DNA from 3 places in the Agrobacterium sp. rho-8.1 genome. Region 1 is predicted to be linked to each of the others. Evidence: predicted binding sites of a transcription regulator. Region 1 holds the regulator's gene; each other region holds the start of a gene.
What was found. Region 1 encodes PhoB, which activates phosphate uptake and scavenging genes when phosphate is short. Its sites were predicted from a motif close to TGTCATNNANCTGTCAT; they were not measured.
Positions count from the first base shown of each region.

Region 2: the regulator PhoB is predicted to act here: its motif matches at 1,918-1,934, upstream of RMR21_RS12025 (ceramide glucosyltransferase).
Region 3: the regulator PhoB is predicted to act here: its motif matches at 1,810-1,826, upstream of RMR21_RS04280 (PhoX family protein).

Region 1 covers NZ_CP192788.1:265,711-268,986, reverse strand. The annotation lists gene RMR21_RS01375 (DUF6481 family protein) at 1-90, opposite strand, end outside; gene RMR21_RS01370 (hypothetical protein) at 129-350, opposite strand; gene RMR21_RS01365 (cold-shock protein) at 580-789, opposite strand; gene phoB (phosphate regulon transcriptional regulator PhoB) at 1,270-1,953, opposite strand; gene phoU (phosphate signaling complex protein PhoU) at 1,985-2,701, opposite strand; gene pstB (phosphate ABC transporter ATP-binding protein PstB) at 2,790-3,276, opposite strand, start outside.
Region 2 covers NZ_CP192788.1:2,417,252-2,420,527, reverse strand. The annotation lists gene RMR21_RS12035 (ATP-binding cassette domain-containing protein) at 1-193, shown strand, start outside; gene RMR21_RS12030 (DUF4174 domain-containing protein) at 202-621, opposite strand; gene RMR21_RS12025 (ceramide glucosyltransferase) at 697-1,854, opposite strand; gene RMR21_RS12020 (EAL domain-containing protein) at 1,978-2,745, opposite strand; gene RMR21_RS12015 (helix-turn-helix transcriptional regulator) at 2,935-3,276, shown strand, end outside.
Region 3 covers NZ_CP192788.1:858,415-861,690, forward strand. The annotation lists gene RMR21_RS04280 (PhoX family protein) at 1-1,749, opposite strand, end outside; gene RMR21_RS04285 (ACT domain-containing protein) at 1,983-2,372, shown strand; gene RMR21_RS04290 (DUF2147 domain-containing protein) at 2,556-2,894, opposite strand.

The DNA of each region.
Region 1 (3,276 bases):
ATAGGCCTTCAAAAGAGCAGCCTTTGCGTCAGCCGCGGCGCCGCGTTGTTCGGAGACTTCGTTGTTCTTGATGTTTCTAGTGTTTCTCAAATCTCTATTCCAGTTGAGTGGTCATACTGATCCTGCGATCAGGACTTCTTACCACGTTTCGTCGGGGCGGGTGCAGGGTTCAGGCTGTCTTGCAATTCTTTGGCAAGACGCGCTTCGCGCAGTCTGAGCGTCTTTTCTTCACGAGCTTGCGTAATCGAATTCAGTTCGTCAACCGCATGGCCACGCGCAAAAAATTGCGTCTGCGTCGCGCCGAATGCGATCTCTGCCTGTTTGCGAGATTTGCTGTGTGTTTCAGACATGAAATTTCCTTCCTGTCGCGCCGGCCTGAAATCGGGATCGATTTGCTGGAAGTCCGATGCGTGGTGGATCGAGCAGCCTGGAGCCTGTTACGCCATAAAGGCACAGTACCCGAAGCGAGTGCCGCCAAGCAGCACAAAAAAAGGCCAGGCAAAGTGCCTGACCTCGGTTGGTCTCATGCTTTCAACAGTGCCAGTACATCCGTGGTCAAGGGAAAGCAGATCCCGTTATTTAAGCAGCCTGAAGGTTGCAAGCAGACATTTTGCCCGACTTGTTGTCGCGCTCAAGGTCGTAGCTCAGCTTCTGGCCTTCAACGATTTCGCGCATACCTGCACGCTCTACAGCGGAGATGTGTACGAATGCGTCTGTGCCGCCGTTGTCAGGCTGAATGAAGCCGAAGCCCTTGGTGGAGTTAAACCATTTTACTGTGCCTGTGGTCATAATGAACCCTTTCAAAGCATAAGAGATAGATCGCAGAACTGATGCCCTGCGTGCGATTATAGCGATTTTTTTGAAGAAAGGGTTAGTTCAAAACGCGGTGCTAATCGCGCGGCAACCAAAGCTCAGCAAGAAAAATATCGACAACCAATTAATAGAGCCTTCCGGTCGGATAGTCAAACTTTAATTTTCAGATAATTTCAATCAGCCCTTGTCATCATATCAGTGGCCATCCGATATCGTTTGCTTTTGTTGACGATATTGAGCTCTGAAACGTTCGGGTATCCCGGTTGTTTATCACCCCAGATCCACATCTGTCCAACACATCATATCTTCAGCGTAGCTTAAGCGAGGCCCCCACCGGCTTGTGATGAGCCTAGAGCAACCACGCGATCCCATACGTAAACGCACATTGCTGATATGCGTCGATTATGGGCGCGCGCTCTTCGATGCGTCACGTCGCATCTGCCTTCGTCGTAGACGTCAGGCTTCCATCGAATATCCTGCGCCGCGTACGGTGCGGATAACATCCTGCATGCTGGAGAAGTTGAGCGCCTTGCGCAGACGGCCCACATGGACGTCCACCGTGCGTTCATCCACGTAGATGTCGTGCCCCCATACGCCGTCAAGAAGTTGCGAGCGGGAGAAAACGCGGCCGGGCGATACCATCAGGAACTCCAGCAAACGGAACTCGGTAGGTCCCAGGCGCACTTCGCGGGCCTTGCGATGAACGCGGTGGGTTTCGCGATCCAGTTCGATGTCGCCGCATTTCAAAACGGATGACAGGACTTCGGGCCGGGCGCGGCGCAACATGGCCTTGACGCGCGCCATCAGTTCCGGCGTGGAGAACGGCTTGACCACATAGTCATCGGCCCCTGTGGCCAATCCACGCACGCGTTCGCTTTCCTCGCCACGCGCCGTCAGCATGATGATCGGCAGACGTTCCGTTTCAGGGCGCATGCGTAAACGACGGCACAGCTCGATGCCAGAGACACCTGGCAGCATCCAGTCGAGAATGAGCAGATCCGGGGTACGTTCCTGCAAGCGGATTTCCGCCTCGTCACCACGCGGGATCGTGTCCACGTCGTAACCTTCGGATTCGAGATTGTAGCGAAGAAGAACGCTCAACGCCTCTTCATCTTCGACAACTGCTATTTTCGGCACCATGACTAGTGACTCCGCCAGGCTTGTAGGAAATTCACTCGGTGATCGCACCGAGCGTATTGGAACTGTCGTCCTTGGGACGCTCGCCTGCCGGCTGGCTGCCGGTGGCCATGTAGTAGATGGTTTCCGCGATGTTCGTCGCATGGTCGCCCACACGCTCGATGTTCTTGGCGCAGAACAGGAGGTGTGTGCAGGTGGTGATGTTGCGCGGGTCTTCCATCATGTAGGTCAGCAGCTCGCGAAACAGCGAGGTGTACATGGCATCGATTTCCTCGTCGCGTTCGCGGATGGTCTGCGCCTTTTCCGCCGAACGGGTGGAATAGACATCCAGAACGTCCTTCAACTGGACCAAGGCCAGCTCGGACAGATGCTCGAGGCCGCGGGCCAGCTTGCGGGGCACGCCGGTTCCGGCAACCGCGATAACACGCTTGGCGGTGTTTTTGCCAAGGTCGCCCACGCGCTCCAGATCAGCGGCGATGCGCAGCGAACCGATGATTTCGCGAAGGTCAGCCGCCATCGGCTGACGCTTGGCAATGGTCACGATTGCCTTGTCCCCGATTTCGCGTTCGGCGTTGTCGAGGATCGTATCGTCCGAAATGACCTTCTGGGCCAAAGCAGCATCGGAATTGACGAGTGCGCGCACCGCATCGCTGCACATCTGCTCCGCAAGGCCACCCATTTCAGCGATACGGCGGCTGAGGAACTTCAGTTCTTCGTCGTACGCGGACATGATGTGTGAGTTTGTCGGCATGGTCGAATTCTCCAGTTTCGATGCGGCTGGCCGCAAGCTCTGTCGGGCTCAAGCGGTTCGACGCGATGGGTTGCAATCAACGACGGGATCAGCCGAAGCGACCCATGATGTAATCCTGCGTGCGCTGGTCATCCGGGTTGGTGAACATCTTGTCGGTGTCGTTTTCTTCGACGAGGTGGCCCAGATGGAACATCGCAGTGCGCTGTGAAACGCGGGCCGCCTGCTGCATGGAGTGGGTCACGATGACGATGGTGTAGTTGGAGCGAAGCTCGTGGATCAACTCCTCGACCTTGGCCGTCGCAATCGGGTCGAGCGCCGAGCAAGGCTCGTCCATCAGAATGACTTCAGGGCTGACGGCAATCGCGCGGGCGATGCACAGACGCTGTTGCTGACCACCCGAAAGGCCCGTGCCGGACTCCAAAAGGCGATCCTTGGCTTCGTTCCACAGGCCTGCCTTTTGAAGGCTGGCCTCGACGATCTGATCCATATCCGCCTTGTTGCGAGCAAGACCGTGAATGCGCGGGCCGTAAGCGATGTTCTCGTAGATCGACTTCGGAAACGGGTTCGGCTTCTGG
Region 2 (3,276 bases), 900 kb from region 1:
CACCGTGCTGCATGATGTCAATATGGCGGCGCGGTTCTGCGATGAGATCGTTGCCCTGCGGTCAGGACGGTTGATTGCCCACGGCACGCCGCAGGAGGTGATGACGGCAGATGAGCTTTTTCGAATCTATGATGTGCGCGTGGACGTTCTTCACCAGCCATCCAGCGGACGTCTGGTTGCGCTGGCGCAGTAAGTCTCTCTCTACTTCTGGCCGGCCCGGCGCATCGGCATGCGGTCGATGAGATCAAACAGCGCAACGCTGCCGACGACATCCTCGCTGCGAAGCTTGACGCCGCCATCCTTGCCGATCAACACAGCCTCGAAGGATTTTCCATCGGCGCCAGCTTCGCGGGTCAGCGCTTGCGCGTCGATACCTCCTGCATTTCCGAAGATCGGCGTCACCTTATCCTGCGTCACATGCAGCACGACCATGTCACGATCTGCCAGTTCTGCTTCTTGTGCGCGGATCGTGGTGATCTGCTTTTGGACTTTCGCGTCTTCCGTCTGGCCGAAGACCACCAGAACCCGGTTTTTCCATGTGAAATGCGCCAGGCTATCCATGCTCCACCCTTGTGTGTTCGATGCCAGCAGCAGGGCTGCGGCCAGAAAAAGCTTTCTCACGGTTTCAACCCTCACTGTGAGCAGGGTGAACGCAAAACGCATGCCCTCGGTTCTCACACGGTTTGGTGTTCCCCGTTAGGAAAGCTCGGCGGCGGAGGGAGAAAGGCTGCTCTGGTCGGTCGCCACCGTCATCATATTGCCGCGCCATGAGACGGAGGAGCCCAGAAGGCTTTTGGTCCAGACGGCGGGCAGGAAAATGTCGCGGATCATCATCGCCGGGACGCTTCGCCATGAGGTGTGCCAGCCTGCGCGTTTGGCGAGGTAGAGTTCCGGCAGGTAAAAGCTGGCGATGACAGCGACTGCGCCCGCGAGAACCAGGGCCGTACCGGCTCCAGCGGCGATGAGTGCCACAATGACCAGCAGTAGCGGCGGGACCGCGCCGACGAAAATTTCAGGCGCGAAGAACAGCGGGAACGTGACGCGCCGCAGCCTGCCCCAGCGCGTCTGGCGCGACCATATCTCGCCAAGGCTGCGTTGCCCGAGCGGCTGCTCGAACGGAGATGGCACGAGGTGAACATTCAGCCCTGCTGCCCGCACGAGCTTGGTGGCCGCTGCATCCTCGGCAATTTCGGCCCCCAGCGCCTCGATACCACCACGCGCATCGAGAAACGGCTTGTTCCACAGCATGGTCTTGCCCTGAGCGAAACCATTGCCCAAGGCTTCCGCCGAGTATTGATAACGGGCCTGGAACGTGTTGAGAAAGCAGCATTCGACCTCGGCCCAGATGTCTTGCGGGCGCGAGCCGATGGGCGGGGAGCAGACCAAGCCGGTATCGTTGCGCCAGGCCGCCATCAACGTCGTGATGTAGTCTGATGGTATCAACACATTGGAGTCGGCCAGCACCACCCAGTCATGGGCCGCTGCCCGCCAGCCCTTGACGCAATTGTTCAGCTTGGGATTGGCGCTGATCCTGTCATCGCCGATCAGCACTCTCGCGCTGATATGCGGAAAGGCTGCCAAGTGTGATTGGACCTCTTTGATGACGGGATCGTTCCTGTCCGCCACACAGAAGATGATTTCGTAGTTCGGCCATTCCAGAGCGAAGGCGCGGGAAATCGTCAGCTGCGTGAAATTCTCGATGCCGCGCAGGGGAATGACGAGGGAAACAGGCGGTTTCGATGTCGCAATTCGATTGGGGGGCGGCGTTCGTTTCAACCGGACTGCCGCAATCGTGATGCTTAAAAGATGCACGAAGAGCAGGATGAGCGCGCCAACGCCAAGGGCAATGTCCATGCGAGATCAACCTCCGCGCTTCGGTTCACGAGCGAGAACCGGCTTTGTGTTGATACAGCAATTATAACGCGTTCATGACAGGCGCGTGTCAAGCGCCCGGCCTTTACCCATCATACAAGCTTGTCAAACCGCGTGCGCAAGCGGCGGAGCAAACATGGCGGGAACAGCCAGAGCCTCGAAGCTCGGTTTGGCCAGCAGATATCCCTGGATGAGGCTGACGCCGAGGTCTCTCAGTACCGACATCTCCCCGTAGGTTTCCACGCCTTCGCACAGCGGCGTGATGTTGAGTTCAAACAGCATGTTCAGGGTGTGCTTGACGATGGTGCGCCTGAAAATGTCGGTATCGATGCCGCGAATGATGTCCATATCCAGCTTGACGATATCGGGCTGAAAATGGGTGAGCAGGCCCAAGCCAGAATGCCCTGCACCGAAATCGTCGATGGCCGTCTTGAAACCCATGTCCCGGTAGGTCCGCAGAATATCGAGAACATGCTTCGTATCGAGCTTTTCGTTTTCGGTAAATTCGAAGATGATGCGGTTGAGCGGAAACCCCGTCTTCATTGCCGTCTGCAAGGTCAGGCGGATACAGGCGCGCGGCTCATAGACGGCATTCGGCATGAAATTGATCGACAGTTTCGCGTCGTCTTCGGGATCGTAAAGCTTTGCTGCAAGCTCGATGGCCTTGACGCGGCACTGCTGGTCGAACGCGTAGCGGTTGTCATCACTGACGCGACTTAAAACAGAGCCTGCACCTTCGCCAGTCGGTCCGCGCACCAGCGCCTCGTGGGCGAAGACCTTGCCTGTGGTGATATCGACAATCGGCTGGAAAGCCATGGAAAATGGTACGTCAAATGCTGCGCCGTCGCGGCAACCATTGCACTGTGTGGGCATTGGCAAGCTCTCTCTTTCCGATATTTTCGACACATTAGAGGATAAGGGATTAAGCTTTTGTTGCCGCCGTGCTGTCAGTCACAACTTCTGCGCTATAACCATGGTCTTCGTGTCTCCACCGCTCGCTTTTCGCATCGAGAGACGGCATGATGACCGCACATGATTTGCCCCACTCAGCCGAGACACGATATGAACGACGCTCCCCAGCAGCCACCCAGGATCAACCGCGGCAGTCTTCAGGAACTGATTGGCGGTTTGAGCGACGGCATCATCCTTGTGGAGCCGAACGGCGACATCGCCTGGGCCAACGGATCGGCGCTCGAGATGCACCGGGTCGACAGAATCGAAGATCTGGGTGCCGACGCCAGGGAATATCGGCGACGGTTCACGCTGCGCTATCGCAACAACCACCTGCTGGACGAGGGGCAATACCCGCTCGAACGCCTGCTGGCGGGTGAAACGATCGACGATGTGACGGTGGAAATATCGCCTGCGGACGATCTCGATCTGGTGTGGGTGCACACCGTGCGT
Region 3 (3,276 bases), 590 kb from region 1:
CGCCGTCAGGAACCGCTCGATGCGACCGGTGACGGGGTCGCCTGCCAGCATCTGGTTGTTGCCCTGTCCGGCATATTGGCCGTCATTGCTGTCTTCGCCATCGGTCTGGATCCAGAGCAGACCGGTCGAGTCGAACATCATGCCATCGGGCGAGTTGAACATGTTGCCAGCGTTGATGTTGGAGGAGCCCGCATAAGCGTCCTTGTGAACATCGGGGTTGCCAGCCATGCAGAACAGGTCCCATTTGAACTTGCCATCCGCATGGTCGTCATTGTCAGGATACCAGCGCACGATCTGGCCGTACTCGTTCTTTTCGCGCGGGTTTGCGGCGTTGAGAACCATGGCATCGCCGCCACCATTGGCGCGCAGCTTGCCGTCTTTCGTGACACCGCGATTGGTGTTGTTGGTCAGCGCGCAATAGGCTTCGATGGCAACGGGGTTGATGGCCACCCATTCCGGGCGGTCCATGGTGGTGGCACCCATCTTGGACGCGGCCTGACGCGTGAAGACGCAGATCTCGTCCATTTTCATGCCGGTGGATTCAGGTGTCAGCGCCACCCACTCGCCATTGCCGTCATCATTGAACCTGGCAACGTGAAGCGTGCCTTCGTCCAAAAGCTTGGATGTATCGCCGCCCGGCACATAGATGCCGTTGGAGATATACTTGTAGAGAAACTCTCCACGTTCATCATCGCCCATATAAACGACGACACGGCCGTCGCGCGCGATGACGACGGCGGCATTTTCATGCTTGATGCGGCCAAGGGCTGTACGCTTGATGGGTGTCGAGGAGGCATTGGACGGATCGATTTCCACGACGTAACCGGCACGGCGCGGCTCGCTGGGGTGCTTGGACACATCGAAACGCTCGTCGAACAGCTCATAACCGTAACGGGTTTCGGCAGCGATTCCGTAGCGCTTGTAATCGTCCGGCATCTTGAAGGCGGCATCCGTGGAGCCGAAATAGCCGTTGAAGTTTTCCTCGCAGGTTAGATAAGTGCCCCACGGCGTGCGGCCCGCGCCGCAATTGTTGAAGGTGCCGAGACAGTCGATACCGTTTGGATCGGCTTTGGTCTTGACCAGTTCGGAACCCGCAGCGGGACCGGACAGCTTCATCGCTGTGTTGTGATGGATGCGGCGATTAAACGGGCTGCCGACGACGATCTGCCAGCCATCATCACCTTCCGCCACTTCCATGACGGTCACGCCCTGCATGTGCTGGAGGATTTTCACTTCGTCCAGATTGGCGGGCATGCCCTTTTCGCGATGCGGCAGGTTGGTCTCGTTGTTCACATATTCATGGTTGACGGCAATCAGCTGATGGCTGCCGACCACGAAGAGCTCCATGCCATCGGTGTTTTCACCGAAAACCTTGTCCGAGTTTTCAAGGTTGACACCCTTGACCGGATCGATATCCGGCACATTGGGAAACAGCGGCTGGCCCCATTTGGCAACCGGCTTCCAGCTATAACCTTCCGGCACATGAATGGTGTTATCGGTCGTGGCAGCCACGGGCTTGAACGGAAAACGCGATGCCGCTTCCTGTGCCTGCGCGGATGTGGAGGAGGCCAGATTGCCGAACGTGCCCAGAGCGGCCGCAGCAGAGCCAAACGCCAGAACGCTGCCGAGAAAACCGCGACGCGAAATCGCCGATTCGACCACGCGGTCGAAATCGGTCACGGCTGGGGGCGGGTTCTGAAGCTCGTCCCACTCATCCCAGCTCAGTTTGCTCGTGTCGATCTTTGTCATGGCGCTCTCCATCGGCTCGCAGTTTGGAACACTTCCAGAGAGGGCAACTAAAGAGGGTTTATTACAGCGATATGACGGATAGATTTCGTAAAAACAATCATGAATTGTATTTCGATGTTGCGTCGGTTTCCTCTTGGACATTCATTTCAAGATCAGGGAGACGCGTCATTTCGTTATGCCGCTGTTTTTGTTAGGCAGTGACGATACCGATTCTGTTCAAGGCATGCGCAATCGTGACGACGTCCATCAAGCTGAAAATTCTTCCCGATATCTATGCCATAGCGCGATTGGAGCCGAATGCAGCGCTGCCTGATTGGGCAGACGGGCCGGGCTTCGTCAGCATCAGCCGCACGGATGACGAATTGTCGATCGTCTGTAAGGAGGCAAGGATACCGGATGGTCTCCGCAAGGATGGCGGATGGTCATGCTTCAAGCTGCTCGGTCCCTTCGAATTCGGAGAAACGGGCATCGTGCTCTCCGTCATCCGGCCTCTTTCGGAAAACGGCATCGGCATTTTCTTGGTTTCGACCTTCGACGGCGATCATCTTCTCGTCAAGGCGACGGATTTGGAGAAAGCATGCCTGCTGCTGGCGGGGGCGGGACACGTCGTCATTGGATCGTGAATATGGACCGATGGTTGATCCTGACACCTGGTAGCATCGTTCAGCGCCGGATTGACGCCTATAGCAGGCGTGACATTGATGACGTCATGCAGTGGTAATGAAGAGGGTGATCTGCCGAGGATGGTGCTTCATGTGGCGCAGCTCACCACATGAAGCGTAACCGTCAGACTGCAATCGGCTTGATTACAGCCGCGTCCAGGTCTGCGACTTGCACAGCACTTTCAGCACGCAGCCTTTCATGGCAAGCGAACTGCCGGAAACGGTGCCGGTGCCCGCATAGGTCTTGTCATTTTCGGGGTCGGTGATCTCGCCGGAATAGCTGTTGCCTTTTCCACTCATCTTGCCGATCTGCTTTCCGGCGTGTTTGCCGGTCTTCAAAGTCACGCAATAAGCTGAGCCGCACTGGGTAATCGCCGCTGTCTCGCCACTGGCCGTTTTCCAGTTGCCCTCGATGGCCTCTGCGGCAAAGGCGCTGCTACCCATCAAAAAGGCGGCGGCGGCAAGTATCGTCATTCTCTTCATAGGGACCTCCCAATCCAGCTTCGACTGGACCTCGAAAACGATCCAAGGTCCGGTACTCGCAACTCCTGATGCGATAACGGGATTTATAGTTGACGTGAACGTAAAAGGAAATATGGGCGCTTGTGAAATTCGCCGCTTTTCGCCCGCTTGCGGCTCGAAAAAAACGTGTCGAAAAATCGCAAGTTTCGACGTGGTTACGAAAGGGTTGAATTTCATCTGTAAATTTTTCGTAAAATTGTCTGCAAAGTCCTTAATTTCCGGGCCTCGTGATATTTAACAAAAACCCAACTTTACCAATCGTTTGGACTTTGTTTGTCCCCCGTTAATCATGGATTTTAAGCGCCTGTTGAAGCCCGTTTGGCATAGTGGGGACATCGAAAGA